Regions from separate parts of the Gelria sp. Kuro-4 genome, predicted to be linked through region 2. Evidence: predicted binding sites of a transcription regulator. Region 2 holds the regulator's gene; the other holds the start of a gene.
The links. Region 2 encodes ArgR, which controls arginine synthesis, uptake and breakdown. Its sites were predicted from a motif close to ANTGNATAAANATACA; they were not measured.
Positions count from the first base shown of each region.

Region 1: K5554_RS11445 (basic amino acid ABC transporter substrate-binding protein) is a predicted target of ArgR. The motif match lies at 2,981-2,996, and genes of this name have one in related genera.

Region 1 covers NZ_AP024619.1:2,281,928-2,289,307, forward strand. Annotated here, with positions in the region: gene K5554_RS11435 (amino acid ABC transporter ATP-binding protein) at 534-1,256, opposite strand; gene K5554_RS11440 (amino acid ABC transporter permease) at 1,243-1,902, opposite strand; gene K5554_RS11445 (basic amino acid ABC transporter substrate-binding protein) at 2,005-2,856, opposite strand; gene K5554_RS11450 (zinc-ribbon domain containing protein) at 3,855-4,163, opposite strand; gene K5554_RS11455 (hypothetical protein) at 4,535-5,029, opposite strand; gene fliS (flagellar export chaperone FliS) at 5,016-5,432, opposite strand; gene fliD (flagellar filament capping protein FliD) at 5,552-6,991, opposite strand; gene K5554_RS11470 (flagellar protein FlaG) at 7,004-7,372, opposite strand.
Region 2 covers NZ_AP024619.1:1,885,691-1,893,070, forward strand. Annotated here, with positions in the region: gene spoIVB (SpoIVB peptidase) at 1-497, opposite strand, end outside; gene recN (DNA repair protein RecN) at 659-2,407, opposite strand; gene argR (arginine repressor) at 2,418-2,870, opposite strand; gene K5554_RS09510 (NAD(+)/NADH kinase) at 2,867-3,790, opposite strand; gene K5554_RS09515 (hypothetical protein) at 3,787-4,311, opposite strand; gene K5554_RS09520 (TlyA family RNA methyltransferase) at 4,436-5,239, opposite strand; gene dxs (1-deoxy-D-xylulose-5-phosphate synthase) at 5,229-7,145, opposite strand; gene K5554_RS09530 (hypothetical protein) at 7,150-7,380, opposite strand, start outside.

The DNA.
Region 1 (7,380 bases), 400 kb from region 2:
GGGTTGCCAGGGGGGACAGGTCGGGCCCTCGTCTCTACCCCGAATTGCCGACCTGTCCTGCTTGCGCCGGTCATCCCGGCTACACGGCACACCCACCTCCCGACAGAAACGTCTCCCGGGTTGCCATGGGGACAGGTCAGTCCTCACGGCAAACTCACCTGCCGGAAGAAACGTACCCTGGGTTGCCATGGGGACAGGTCGGGCCCTCGTCTCTACCCCGAATTGCCGACCTGTCCTGCTTGCGCCGGTCATCCCGGCTACACGGCACACCCACCTCCCGACAGAAACGTCTCCCAGGGTTGCCATGGGGACAGGTCGGGCCTCACGGCAAACTCACCTGCCGGAAGAAACGTACCCTGGGTTGCCATGGGGACAGGTCGGGCCCTCGTCTCAACCCTGAATTGCCGACCTGTCCCCATACCGCTAAACAGACCTGTCCCCATACATTATTCCCCGCGCCCGAGGAAAATCCTTCCCGCCCCGCGCAAACCAAAAGGGCCTTCGGTGAGCTTCCGAAGGTCCGAAGGTCCAGCTTAGAGGATTTTGCTTAAAAACGCCTGGGTGCGCTCATTCTGCGGGTTCTGGAAGATGGCGGCCGGTTTGCCTTCCTCGACGATCTTCCCGTCGTCCATAAACAGCACCCGGTCACCCACCTCGCGGGCAAAGCCCATCTCGTGGGTCACCACCACCATCGTCATCCCGTCGCGGGCGAGCTGCTTCATCACATCCAGCACCTCGCCGATCATCTCCGGGTCGAGCGCCGACGTGGGCTCGTCAAAGAGCATCACCTTCGGCTGCATCGCCAGCGCCCGGGCGATGGCCACGCGCTGCTGCTGCCCCCCGGAAAGCTGCCGCGGGTAGGCGTCCGCCTTCTCGGAAAGCCCCACCTTCGCCAAGAGGTCGCGGGCGATCTCCTCCGACTCCGCTTTCCCCATTTTGCGCACCTTCTGCGGCGCCAGGGTGATGTTATCCAGCACCGTCATGTGCGGGAAGAGGTTGAAGGACTGGAACACCATCCCCACCTCCTGCCGCACCCGGTTGATGTTGGTGGCCGAGTGGTTGAGCTTGATCCCGTCCACCACAATCTCGCCCTCGCTCGGCTCCTCCAGGTAGTTGATGCAGCGAAGGAGCGTCGACTTGCCCGAACCGCTCGGGCCGATGATCACAACAACCTCGCCTTGGTCCACCTTATTCGTAATGCCTTTAAGGACGTGCAGGTGCCCGAAGTGCTTGTGCACATTCCTAAGCTCGATCACCTGTACCCAACCTCCTCTCCGCCCGCCGCACCACTTGGCTGAGGGACAGCGTAAGGATTAGATAGATAACGCCTACGGTGATGTAAATAGGAAACGGCTCTACCTTGCGCCCCACCATCATCTGCCCGTAGCGCATGAGCTCCGGCACGGCGATGGTGGACATGAGGGCCGAATCCTTAAGGAGCGTAATGAATTCGTTGCCCAAGGCCGGCATGATGTTGCGGAAGGCCTGGGGCAGGATAACGTAGCGCATGGACTGACCAAAGGTCATACCCAGGGAACGTGCCGCCTCGCGCTGGCCGCGATCGATGGACTGGATGCCGGCGCGCACAATCTCCGAAACATAGGCGCCGCTGTTGATGCTGAAGGCCAGCCAGCCGGCGAGCTCCGGGGGGAGATTTACGCCCGTCACCTGCGGCAGCCCGTAATACACCAGGAAAAGCTGCACCATAAGCGGCGTGCCGCGGATAACCTCCACGTAAAAGGTGGCGATGCCATAGATTACGGAGTTCTTGGACAGGCGCGCCATGCCGCCGAAAGTACCGATCATAAGTCCAGTAAGAACGGAAAGAAACGTGATCAGAATGGTGACGCGGACGCCGATCAAAAGGAGCGGCATTATCTGCGGGACTACTCCCCAATCCATACCTTGTCAATTTCTCCTCTCCCCAGGATGACAAAGAGACACACGACGGCCGGCGGGCAAAGCGCCCGCTGGCCGCCACCTGTGCTCCCCGGTGGTAGTGCTTTACTTAAACCACTTATCGTAAATCTGCTGGTAGGTGCCGTCTTCCTTGAACTTCTTGAGGGCGGCGTTGATCTTGTTCAGGAGATCGGTGTCCTCCTTGCGCAGGGCGATACCGGTGTACTCGGCCACGAACGGCTTGTCGCTCACCAGCTTAACCTTGTCGGCGTGCTTGTTGGCGTAAGGCACGCCCACCGGCAGGTCCACCACCACGGCGTCCAGGTTCCCGTTCTGCAGGTCCAGGAACGCCTGCGGGTAGTTGTCGTAGCGCTTGATCTCCTTGATGTCCACCTTTTTGCCTGCGTACTCACCGGTGCCTTCCTGCATGCGGGTCAGGACCTCATCGGCGGTGGTGCTGATCTGCACGCCGAGCTTCTTGCCGGCGAAGTCCTTCTCACTCTTGATCCCATCGTAGTCCTTGCGAACCATAATCACCTGGCCGGCCTCAAAGTACGGGTCCGAGAAGTTCATCTTCTCTTTGCGCTCGTCGGTGATCGTTACGCCGGAGATGATCACGTCGTACTTCTTGGCGAGCAGCCCGGCGAAGATCGTCTCCCAGGCCACATCGGTGAACTCCACCTTCATCCCCAGCTCCTTGCCCAGGGCGTTGGCCAGGTCGACATCGAAGCCTTCAAACTCTCCCTTGTCGTTCACACTTTCAAAGGGTGGGAACGCCGCGTTAAAACCTACCCGGAGCACCGGCTGCTCCGCCGGCTGCTGCGCCTGGCCCTGCTCCGCCGGCTGACCGCCCTCCGCCGGCTTTTGCGGCTCCGCCGCCGGCTTCGAGCTGCAACCCGTCACCAGAAGCGACACCGCCAGGAGAACAACCAGGCCGAGAGTGAAGAACTTTTTCACCACTTGAACCCCCTGTCCGCGTTATTGCCGTCCTTCATGTTCATCATTATACACGCCGAGGCATAATGTTACAAGTCCCAATTTCAGCCGTGTTGTGCGCCTACGCTCCGCTGCCTCATCAGTATGCATCTTTATGCATATTTATGCCGGTGCCTCTCCCTGAGCTTCGACTCTCACCGGTCCCCGTTCGGCCCCGATGGCCCGCGTGTGCCGGCTGCCCGCTGCGCGGACAGGTGCAGCGCCTTATGTCACCTGCGGCACCGGCTACAGACCCGGTTGCATGCTCCTACGGTCCCTATGCCTGCACCGGCGGGCCACTTTCCTGTGGATAATGTGGATAAACCTGTTGAAAACTTCCGCCTCAGGGGCTTGTCCTGTGGGCAAACCTGGGGAGAGCTCCGCGCACCGTGTCGAAGTCCCACGAACGGTCCCGGTCCCTGTCGCCTATTGCCGTGGGAGTTGCCGACCTGTCCTATCCTGCGCCGGTCCCCACTGCGCACACGCACACCCACCTGCCGAGAGCAACGGATCCTGGGTTGCCATGGGGACAGGTCGGGCCTCACGGCACACCCACCTTCCGACAGAAACGTACCCTGGGTTGCCATGGGGACAGGTCGGGCATGGGGACAGGTCGGGCCCTCAATGGTCACCCTGGATTGCCGACCTGTCCCCCACTCCTATCCCCGAATTGCCGACCTGTCCCACCCTGCGCCAGTTCCTACTACGCACACGGCACACCTACCCGCCGAAAGTAACGGATCCTGGGTTGCCATGGGGACAGGTCGGGCCCTCGTCTCCTCCCCAGATTGCCGACCTGTCACCTCTCCGGAAGCCTTTGTGCAACTCCACGGCACACCCGACTTCCAAAAGAAACGCCTCCAGGGTTGCCATGGGGACAGGTCGGGCCCTCGTCTCTACCCAGAATTGCCGACCTGTCCCCTCTCCTCTAATACAAAAACCCGGGCACCACCTGCCCGGGTAATTTGTCCTTCGTCCGGTTACCTCACGTTGGCCGCCCGCATTGCTTCATAGCACTCGCGGCAGTACACAGGGCGGTCGTTGCGCGGCTTAAAGGGCACCTGGGTGGGCTGGCCGCAGTTCGCACACACAGCGTCGTACATCTCCCGCGGGGGCCTGCCAGCGCCAGTACGGTTGGCATTGGCCTGCTTGCGCGCCTGTCGGCATTCGCGGCAGCGCGAGGGCTCGTTGGTGAAGCCCTTCTCCGCATAAAACTCCTGCTCACCGGCCGTAAACACGAACTCTTTGCCGCAATCCCGACAGGTTAGCACTTTGTCCTCAAAGGCCATGCGAAAAAATCCCCTCACTTTGGATTGATTACCATAGCTTAGCTGACCTGGTCTTTGCCCCCACACCCGCCTGCTGGAAGTCTCGCTCCGGGCCTTCGCCCCTCACTACTCCTTCTCTCCGGGCCGCTCGGAAAGCCCTGTTCAGAACCGGCCACCCTCCGGTCCTCAGGCCCCTCCCGCGCTCCCGGGCAGGACTTACCCCTAAGCCGCCCCATGCTCAGCAGTCCTTCAACTGCCTTACGTGGATCGTTTCGCCCGCGGCTGGCATCGATTTGCAACCACAGACCTAAGCCATTGGTAGCCTCATTATAGAGCAGCTGGCAGAAAAAAGCAAGCTGTTTTGGGAAGATTTTGAGCCTGACCCCTTCTTCTTATCCACGCGAATCGATGAAGCGTCCTTCGCCCGTTACATCCTTCGGCCGGTACTGGAAGGCTGTGTGCCGGAGCTTGACCAACTGTTCCATGTCTCCCTGGAGCTTGCGTTTAAAGCCTGTCAGTGCCTCTACCAACTCCGTGTTAAGAGCAAGTGCCCGTTCCAAGGCGCCGAGCCGCCCTTCATAGGCCGCCTTGAGTTCCTCTTTCCAAAGGGCCGGCGCTGCACCCAAAAGCCCGCCCGGCCCCGCAGCGGTGCGCCCCAGCGCCAGTCTAAGGGTCCCTGCCTGCTTCTCCAGCTGTTCTGACTCGGCCATCAGTTTAGCGCGATCGGCCAAGGCACCCAGAGCCGTCTCAAGGGCACCTTCCTTGATGGCGGTAAGCGCTGCTTCAGTACATGCGACCATCTGATCGGTAATAGTCTTCTGGTTATGCCAGAATTTAGCCAAGTTGCTCCAGCCGTCTTGGGCGGGAGCCGCTTCAGCGGCCGCCAACGTTGAGACCTCCTCCGGCAACAGGGCCAGCTACACCCTGGTGCATCACCTCAGCCCATGCTTCGCGTAAGCCGGATAGAAGCGTCACTACCTCGGCGGCCGGCTGGGGATCACGTTTGATGTTGGCTTCTATCAGGCGACGGGACATGTAGTCGTACAGGCGGTAGAGATTGAGCGCCACGCTCCCCGCATCGAGGTCCAAAGAACTCGTAAGTTCGGCCACCATATCCTGCGCCTTAAGCAAAGCCCGGTGGGCTTCCTCTGTCCGCCCGGCCTTCAGCGCCTCGCTTCCATCGCGCGCCAGTCGAATGGCTGCATCGTACAGCATGAGTAGCAACTGGCCCAGCGAGGCTGTATTCACCTGAGTCTCCTGATATCTGGCATAAGGGTTTTCCCCCAACACGTCTGCATTCCTCCAAATACACTGCTTGCCCGTTCAGTCGTCTCAACTGCATAATCCACCTGTTGACCAGTTCAACCCTGATATGCCGCCTGTCCGAGCGAACCCGCACGCCTTACCCATCAACTCCCCAGGGTTTTGAGCTGTCCCGCCAGCCACTCTCCTTGGGCCTGCGCCTGGGACAGTATGACTTCCAGTTGCGTGAATTGCCGCCGCAGGTTGTCCTCCCGCAGTGCCAGCCGCTGATCCATCCGGTCGATTTGGTCTTGAAGGTCCTTGATTTGCGCGTCCAGTGAATTTTCGCGGGACGTGATGAGGCCGGTCGTGTCACTGGAGGTCACGCGCTGAAGGTAGCCATCCAAGCGGGTAGCTACACCGTCGGTCTGCGAGGTAAATAAAGAAACTACGGCACCGGGGTCCTGGGTGAGCGCGTCTCTCAGCTTCGCTTCGTCCAGCGTCAGCGTTCCGTCTGCGGAAACACCAGTCCCTATAGCTCCTGTGCTTATTCCTATGTCCGCTAAGCTGTTCAATGGGCCCGTGGCCGAGGTAACTGGGTCAGTAACCAAGCGGCGTAGCTGTGCCTGAATACCCTGCAAGCCGCTGTCGCCCAACAACACTCCTGCTTCCTTGGTTGCCGCGTTGTAGGACATCTTTTCCTTGATCGCGTTCCAGGTGGTATTGTATTGATCCACAAAGGCTTTTACAGCATCTACTACCTTTTGCGTATCAGCAGCAACAGTGACGGTAGTGCCTTCGTAACCCTCCCAAGTGCCTGCCGTTCCAACAAGTTTACTTACACCAACGAGATCAATAGTTACCCCGTTTATGACATCGGTCAAGTTATTGCTAGAGCGCGTTATCTTGGCACCGTCAACATAGAAAATAGCATCCTTGCCGCTCACGACATATGCCTCAGTATCATTTACCGGATAATCTGCGGTGGTAGGATTCAATAAGCCAAGTTTATCCCACACGTTCCCATTCCCAACATTACCATTTAAAGTAATGTCTGAAGCGGCACCAGTTTGATTCGCCGTGATTACAAGCCGGTTGTCTACCACCGAGGCAGTCACTCCTACTGCGGCCGTGTTGTTAATCTTAGCCGCCAGGGCGTCCAGGGTATCACCGCTCGTGACACCGGTAATGCTCTTGCCGTTAATAGTGATAGTTAAGTCTGTTACTCCTAAATCGGCAAGCGTAGTTGTTGCACTGCCCACCCGCACCGACCACTTGCGTTGGGCAGTAGCCAGTTGCTGGACTTTGAAGGTATACGTCCCCAGCGCTGCCGTTGATCCTGCCGCAACTTTTACTACCTGCTCGTTACTAGACGAAGCAGCTTTGCTCAAGAACGTACTCTCGAGCTTCAGGTCTGCCAGTTTGCTCTGCAAGGTAGACAGACTGGTGCGGATCTGCCGCCAGGCGTCCTGCTTGGCTTTCAGCTGGTCCTCTTTCCCTTGTAGCAGGACCAGCGGACGCCGTTCGATCTCCATGAGCTTGTTGATTATATCCGTTGTATTTAGCCCTGAAGCCAGGCCGTCAAAGGTTATGGGACTTAAGGACATGGTCTTACCCCCTTATACTTTCTCGTCGAGGAGAAGCCCTACCATTTCCCGTATACGGGCAATAACTTCGAGAACAGCGGTAGGTGGGATCTCCTTGACAATCTCTTGGGTCGCATTATCAATTACCTGCACCTGCATCCGGCCGCTTTCACGGTGAAGTACGAAACTAATTCTTTCGCTGAATGCCCGGACGGTCTGATCCAGGGCTGCCACTGCATCTTCAACGTCTTGGGGGTTAAACTTTGTTTCCTCACCCATACGCGCTTTTTCAACTGCCGCGTCAGCAGGCTTAGTCAGCGCGCCAGTTCCGCCTACCGCCGGCGGCGTTCCTTCACTCCGTGTTCCGGTCGCCCCCTGTCCCTGGATCGCTGCAATCTCCACAGCTTGTC
Region 2 (7,380 bases):
AGTAGAAGATCTCCGGTTGTTATACCGGCGTCGCGTGCAGGGGAACGAGGGCGCCCCGGGGAAGCGGATAGGTTATCATAACCGACCACAATTATGCCCTGACTGGTAAGAAGGACCCCGATGGAATGCCCCCCCGGGACGATTCTCTCCGGGACCTTGGTGTTCACAACCACTCGCTTCCACGGGATACCAAAGAGCAGAAACTCCATTTCGGTCCGCCCGGGCCGGGCCGATTCCAAGGTTAAGGGACCGGACAGGCTGATGCTGGCCGGTTGACCGGTCAGCCAGCGGTTGTTGAGCTTGAGGCCACTCCCCTGACGCAGGCGCACCGCAGCGGGGAAAGGCAGGTTGAGGCGCAGGGAGTGACACTCGCCCACTGGAAGCTTGATTGCCTCGGGGAAGGCTACGGCACTGCGAAACTGCGGCGTTAAAGTAGTAAGAACAATCAAGGTTGCCAGTATCAGGCCACACCAACCACGACGGTTCAGACCGCCCACACAAGGTCACTCCTTGCTTAAGCTTGGAATGCGCAACCTCCTTTCCGTCAGCGATAAAAAAAGAAACCTAGGAACAGGTTGCCCTGTACCCGGTTTCTTTATGCTTCCCGGAACTTGGCGGCACCGGCCGCGCGTCGCCCTTTCCAATAAATTACATAAACTCACTTTGACCTTTTGAGGTCTAACGTTTTCTTAAGTTGAGCCGCTGCAGCCAGCAATTCTGCGGCATGCTGCCGCACGGCGGCGGTTACCTTGGCCCCGGCCAGCATGCGTCCCAGCTCCTCAATGCGCGGGGCGGGCGTCAGCTGCGCCACTTCCGTGAATGTTTTACCGGCGCGCACAGCTTTCGAAATTTGAAAGTGCACATCGCCCAGCGCGGCGATTTGCGGCAAATGCGTGATACAAATTACCTGGTGATAACGACTGACCTCCGCCAGCTTGGCTGCCACCGCCTGGGCGGCACGGCCGCCGATGCCGGCGTCCACTTCATCGAAGATGAGCGTGGGGACGGAGTCGTAGGCCGCGAGAATGGTTTTGATGGCCAGCATCACTCGCGACAGTTCACCCCCAGAAGCAATCCTGGCCAGCGGTCGCGGCGGCTCGCCCGGATTGGCGGCGAGGAGGAACTCAACCCGATCAAAACCATCAGGGCCCGGTCGAAGCGTTTTGCCTTGCCACGGCAAGCCGCAGGGGTCTTCTTCGTAAGAAAAGGCCACCTTAAAACAGGCGCCGGCCATCCCCAGGTCGGCCAATTCCGCCGTCAACTCGGTCTCCAGAGCAGCGGCCAGCTCGCGTCGGGCCCGGGACAAGGCCGCCGCACGTTCCGCTAAGCAGCCTGCGGTGGCGCTGAGCTCTTCTTTAATGCCGGCGCCGTCCTCACGGGCCCGGGCGAGCTCTTCGAGTTCGCAGGCTGCCTGCTCACGGTAGGCCAGGATCTCTTCCACGGTGGCTCCGTACTTGCGGGCCAAATCGCCGATGAGGTGCAAGCGGTCTTCGACCGCCTCCAGGCGCCCAGGATCGAGGCTAAAGTTTTCCTGGTAGTGTCTTAGCTCCGGGATCGCTTCCTCGATACCGTAGCGGGCACCCGCCACCGCCGTTTCCAAGGAGGCCAGGCGTTTATCAATGGCTGCGGCTTCCTGGAGGAGGGCCTGGGCGCGGCTCAACGCCGCCAGGGCGCCTGCTTCATCTTGGGCGCCGTACAGAAGGCCATAGGCTGCTTGTACCAACGTCACCAATTTTTCTTGCTGCGCCAAGATGCGCTGCTCGTCCTTAAGTTCTTCCAGCTCGCCGCTGCGCAGCTTAGCAGCATCGATCTCTTTAACTTGAAAGCTCAGCACTTCCTGGCGGCGGGCCCTCTCTTGCTCCGACGCCGCGTACTTTTTCAGCGCCGCCTTTAGGTTGAGGAAACGCTGGTATAGCTGGCGTACCTCCGCCACCAAAGCCAGGTGCTCCGTCCCGCCTAAAGCATCCAGAAAGCTCAGGTGTGTTCCTGGGTTTAGGAGGCTTTGGTGTTGATGTTGGCCGTGGATGTCCACTAAAAAAGCGGCTATTTCCTTGAGCTGGGTGGTTGTCACCAGGTGTCCGTTGATCCGGCAGACGTTGCGGCCGGAGGTATTGAGTTCGCGCGCTAAAACCAGGCTGTTGTCTTGAGCGGCGATGCCCTGATCTGCGAGGGCGCCCGCCACGGGGTGACCGGGCGGGAAGCTGAAGCAGGCCTCCACCCGGGCGCTGCCGGCGCCCGCACGGATGTACTCCGCGGAGGCACGTTCCCCCAGTGTCATCCCCAAAGCATCGATGATGATCGATTTGCCGGCGCCGGTCTCGCCGGTGAGAATGTTGAGACCAGCGGAAAACTCAAGAGCGAGGTTGTCGATCAAGGCGAAGTTGTAGATCGTGAGGGCTTCCAGCACGGTACCACCTCTACCCCATCAGTTGTTCAAAGCCCTTTAAAACCTCGGCTACTTTTTCCTTGCGCTTGATGACCACAAGTATGGTATCGTCCCCCGCCACTGTCCCGATGATGTCTTCCCAATCCAGGCTGTCAATGGCGGAACCCACTGCCTGTGCAGAACCCGGCAAAGATTTGATTACAATGAGGTTTTCGCTGCTGTCCATGCTGAAGACTGATTCACGGAAGATGCGCCGGAGCCGGGATTCAATGGTGCCTTTGGGCAGTTCAGGGGGCAGAGCATAGCAGTAGCGGTCCTGGCCGCTCGGTACCTTGATGAGGCGCAGCTCCTTAATGTCGCGGGAAACAGTGGCCTGCGTCACCTCAAAGCCGCTCTTTTTTAAGAGTTCGGCCAGCTCCTCCTGCGTCTCGATCGGCTGTGCGTTAATAAGTTCCAGGATCTTCATTTGCCGCCGTACCTTCATTCTGTTCCTTCGCCCTCCTCTCCTTCTTTGCACCTCTGATCAGGGTCCGGTCCCTCCACGATGGGCGTATCCTGCAGCCTGGTCCGCAGGATACGGTAAAAGCACTGCCCAGGCAGACGGATCAGCCGGGCGCGGAAGGGGGCCTTGGTGACCACGATGCTGTCTTCCGGTTCTAAGGGGTAACCTTTTTGGCCGTCGACCGTGAGCATGATGTCCCCGTGGTCGGAACTGACCGTCGCCCGCAGCGTCTCCTGTCCCGAGATCACGATGCTGCGCGCGGAGAGGGTGTGGGGGCAAATGGGGGTTATGATCAGGCAGTCCAAGGCCGGGTTGAGAATGGGTCCGCCGGCCGAGAGCGAGTAGGCGGTCGAGCCGGTGGCCGTGGCGACAATTATCCCATCGCCGGGGTAGGTGGTAAGGTATTCACCGTTGATGTAACAAGAGACGGCGATGATGCGCGCGAAAGCTCCCTTGGTGATGACCACGTCGTTGAGCGCCAAGGACTCCTCCACTTGTTGGCCGCGGCGCCGGATAACGGCTTTAAGGAGCGTGCGTTCATCCACGCTGCAACGTCCCTGCACCAGCTGGGCCAGGGCCTGCTCCAACTGCTCCGGCTCGGCGGCGGTCAGAAAACCCAGCCGGCCCAGGTTGATTCCCAGCACAGGAACGCCGGCCTCGGCGAAGAGCCGTGCCGCACCCAGGAGCGTCCCATCGCCGCCCAGGGAGATGACCAAGTCTGCTGTTTGTCGCAGATTATGGAGCGATGTGGCCAGGTCAGGAAAGCCGAGAAAAGCGGCGTCCACAGGCAACAAGTAGGCGTTTAAGCCGTGCTCCCGGCAGTATGTAACAATAAAGCGCCCCATTTCCCGGGCCGGTGCTTTTTCCTTGTTCACTATCAAGGCCACGTTTGTTACTTTCACAGCCGCATCCCCTTACCCAAAATGTAGACCACAGCGCCGCCGAGAATAAACCCGACCGTTCCGGCGAGCCCCAACAGGGCGCAGGTACGCCCGGCGCAAGCGTGACCGAAGGTCACCTCTTTGTGTTTCCCTTTTTCCGTATCCAGCAGGATAACGCCCCAAGGGTGAAAGGCCAGTTGGTAAAAAAGCAGCTTCTGGCGGGCGTCGCTACCCAGGGTAGGAGGAAATTGGCCGCTTATTAATTCTACCACATAAGTATGAAACCCTTTTCGGGCCAGGAAATCGGCTTGCACGGTAAGGTAATGGGGGCGACCGTTCACCTTGGTTAAGAGACGGGCGCTGGGCCGGCGGCGTACCACGTGAAAGCCGTAGCCTTTAAGTAACTCGCCGGCCTTAAGCTCGCTGCGCTTCGCTCCCTGCCAGCGCCGGCGGGACAGCCGGCGTGCCAGGCGGGTAGAGGTAGTATACAGGATAAAGATAGCAATTATGAGTCCCAGTGCGTAAACATCGCTCGGAGTCACCCTACACCCTCCCTTTTGTAATTCGCCGGCAGGGCGCGAAATCCTGTACGCTCTCCCCACCGGGCGAAATTAAGGGCGTTTGCGCTGCAAGGAAAGAGCCAGGCCTCCTTCAAGGAGCCCTGGCTTAACCGCGGGCTGCATCTAGCTCGGCATGGGCGGCCGCCACCACAGCGGCGAGGCTGGGCAAAGGTACGGTGGGGCCTTCCCGGGCGTAGAGAAGGTATTCAATATTGCCCTTTGTTCCCTTGATGGGCGAATAATCGACGCCGGCGCACGTTACGTACTTCCCGATTTCCGCCACGATTTCCGCCAGCACTTCCTGGTGCAGCGCGGGGCTTCGTACGATGCCCCCCTTACCCACCCTGCCCTTTCCCACTTCAAACTGGGGTTTCACCAGGGCTACGATCTCCTTTTGTCCGGTCAAGAGGCCCGCGACTACAGGCACCACTTTGGTCAGCGAGATGAAAGAGACATCGATACAGGCTATCTCCGGCGGCGGGGTCAGGGTGCCGGGGGCAAGGTGACGAATATTGGTGCGCTCCAGGACCACCACCCGCGGGTCCTGCCTCAGCTTCCAAGCCAGCTGGCCATAACCGACGTCGACGGCATAAACGCGGGCGGCGCCGTTTTGCAGCGCGCAATCGCTAAACCCGCCGGTGGAAGCGCCCACGTCCAGCACCACCTTGCCGGCGAAATCAAGCTGAAAGCTCCTTATGGCCTTTTCCAGTTTCAGGCCGCCGCGGCTCACATAGGGTAGCTCGGAGCCGGTCAGGGTGAGTTCGGCGCCCGCCGGAACCCGTGTTCCCGGCTTCTCCGCCGGCCGGCCGTTAACCAAGACTTCACCGGCCAGCACGCGGGCTTGGGCCCGCTCGCGCGTCGGTGCCAGGCCTCTTTCTACGAGGAGCACATCCAGGCGTTTACCGGCCATGGGCCTGTGCCACCTGGGCCAAGGCCACGGGCTGCTGCCCGGCCTCACTGCCGAAGTAAAGCTGCATGGCTTCCCTTAATCCTTCCTCGTCCAGCCCGTTTTCGCAAAGCTGCCGCGTGCGGCTGGCATGTTCCACGAACTTATCCCCGATCCCCAGGCGTTTCACCGGCACCAGCACCCCGCTGTCGCTGAACAGTTCGAGCACGGCGCTGCCGAAGCCCCCCGCCAAAGCATGATCTTCCACGGTAAGAAAGCGGGGATAACGCCGGGCCAACGCCAACAAAAGCGGCGCCGGTAAGGGTTTAATGAAGCGCACGTCGGTAACCCCCACCCTGATACCGCTTTCTTCTAAACGGCGGGCCGCCCGCAGGCTGGGGAGCGTCGTGCTACCTACGGCCAGCACCATGCCGTCCCGGCCTTCCCTGAGAACTTCACCTTCCCCCCAGCCCGGCCCGGCAGCGGTGGTGTATGCCGCTTCGGCCACCGCGCGCGGGTAGCGGATGGCCACCGGGCCGTTACGAGCCAGCGCCAGGGCCAGCATGTGCCGCAGTTCGGCAGCATCGCGGGGAGCAGCCAGGCTCATGTTCGGTATGTGCCGCAGGTATGCCAGATCGTACAGGCCTTGGTGGGTGGCACCGTCTTCTCCTACCAAACCGGCGCGGTCCAGGCAGAACACCACAGGTAGGTTCTGCAGGCACACATCGTGCAGGACCTGGTCGTACGCGCGTTGCAAAAAAGTGGAATAAATTGCCACCACCGGGCGCAGGCCGGCGGCCGCCAGGGCAGCGGCCAGCGTGACGGCATGCTGTTCCGCGATGCCCACATCAAAAAAGCGGTCTGGAAAACGCCGGGCGAACTCGCTGAGGCCCGTTCCGTAGCTCATGGCGGCGCAAATGGCTACAATGCGGGGATTTTTTTCTGCTTCTTCCACCAAGGCCTGGCCGAAAACATCCGTGTAGGTAGTAGTGGGCGCCGCAACCGGGGCGCCGCTTTTGATGACAAACGGTCCCACCCCGTGGTAACGGTCGGGGCTTTTTTCCGCAGGCGGATAACCCTTGCCCTTCTTCGTCAGCACGTGCACCAGAACCGGCCCGTCGACGTGCCGGGCACGGCTGATAACGCTGCGTATCAGGCCGATATCATGCCCGTCGATTGGTCCGAGGTATGTGAAGCCGAGTTCTTCAAAGAGGGTGCCGGGCACCAGCATGAAGCGCACCGCATCCTTCACCCGTTCGGCCGTCCGGGCCACCTGCGGGCCGATGGCCGGTATCCGCTTCAGCAAAAACTCCAGGTCCTCTTTCAGGCGGAAGTATCCGGGGTCGGAGCGCAGCCGCGTTAAATAGGCGGCAAGGGCCCCCACGTTCTTACTGATGGACATTTCGTTGTCATTAAGTACGACGATCAGCTTTTTCCGCAGCTGCCCGGCGTGATTGAGGGCTTCAAACGCCATCCCGGCGGTGAGCGAACCATCACCGATAACTGCGCAGACAGTGCCCTTATCGCCTGCCAAGTCGCGGGCGATGGCGAAGCCCAGCGCCGCCGACAGCGAGGTGCTGCTGTGCCCGGCGCCGAAGTAATCATAGGGACTCTCGCTCCGCCTGGGATAGCCGCTCAAGCCGCCTGGGCGGCGCAGGGTCGAAAAACGTTCCCGGCGCCCGGTGAGCAGCTTGTACGCGTAAGCCTGGTGGCCCACATCCCAGATGATCTTATCACCGGGACGGTTCAGCACGCTGCCCAGGGCGACGGTAAGTTCAACCACCCCCAGGTTAGGCGCCAGGTGGCCACCGTTTTTAGCTACAGTAGTGATAATCATTTCTCGCAGCTCGCCCGCGAGGCGGTAAAGCTCCTTGAGGTCCAGCTTACCGAGGTCGGAAAGGGAATGGATGCGTGCCAGAAGCTCGGGCATTTCTTTACCTCCGGCGGTTGTTCTTGGTAGCTAGAAGCTCTCTTCCTAGTATTCTTTCCCAAAAGGCAAAAACCTTCCCCATCTGGAAAGTTATCCAGCCGGCCTTCGCAATCGAGAAATGCTTGCTCACAGCTTTTCCGCCCACGGTCAGGGCCGAGACAGTGGCGATCATAATGAGCGACACAACATCTTCCTGCAGAAACGGATAGCGCCGGATGAGGTAAAACACTATGGT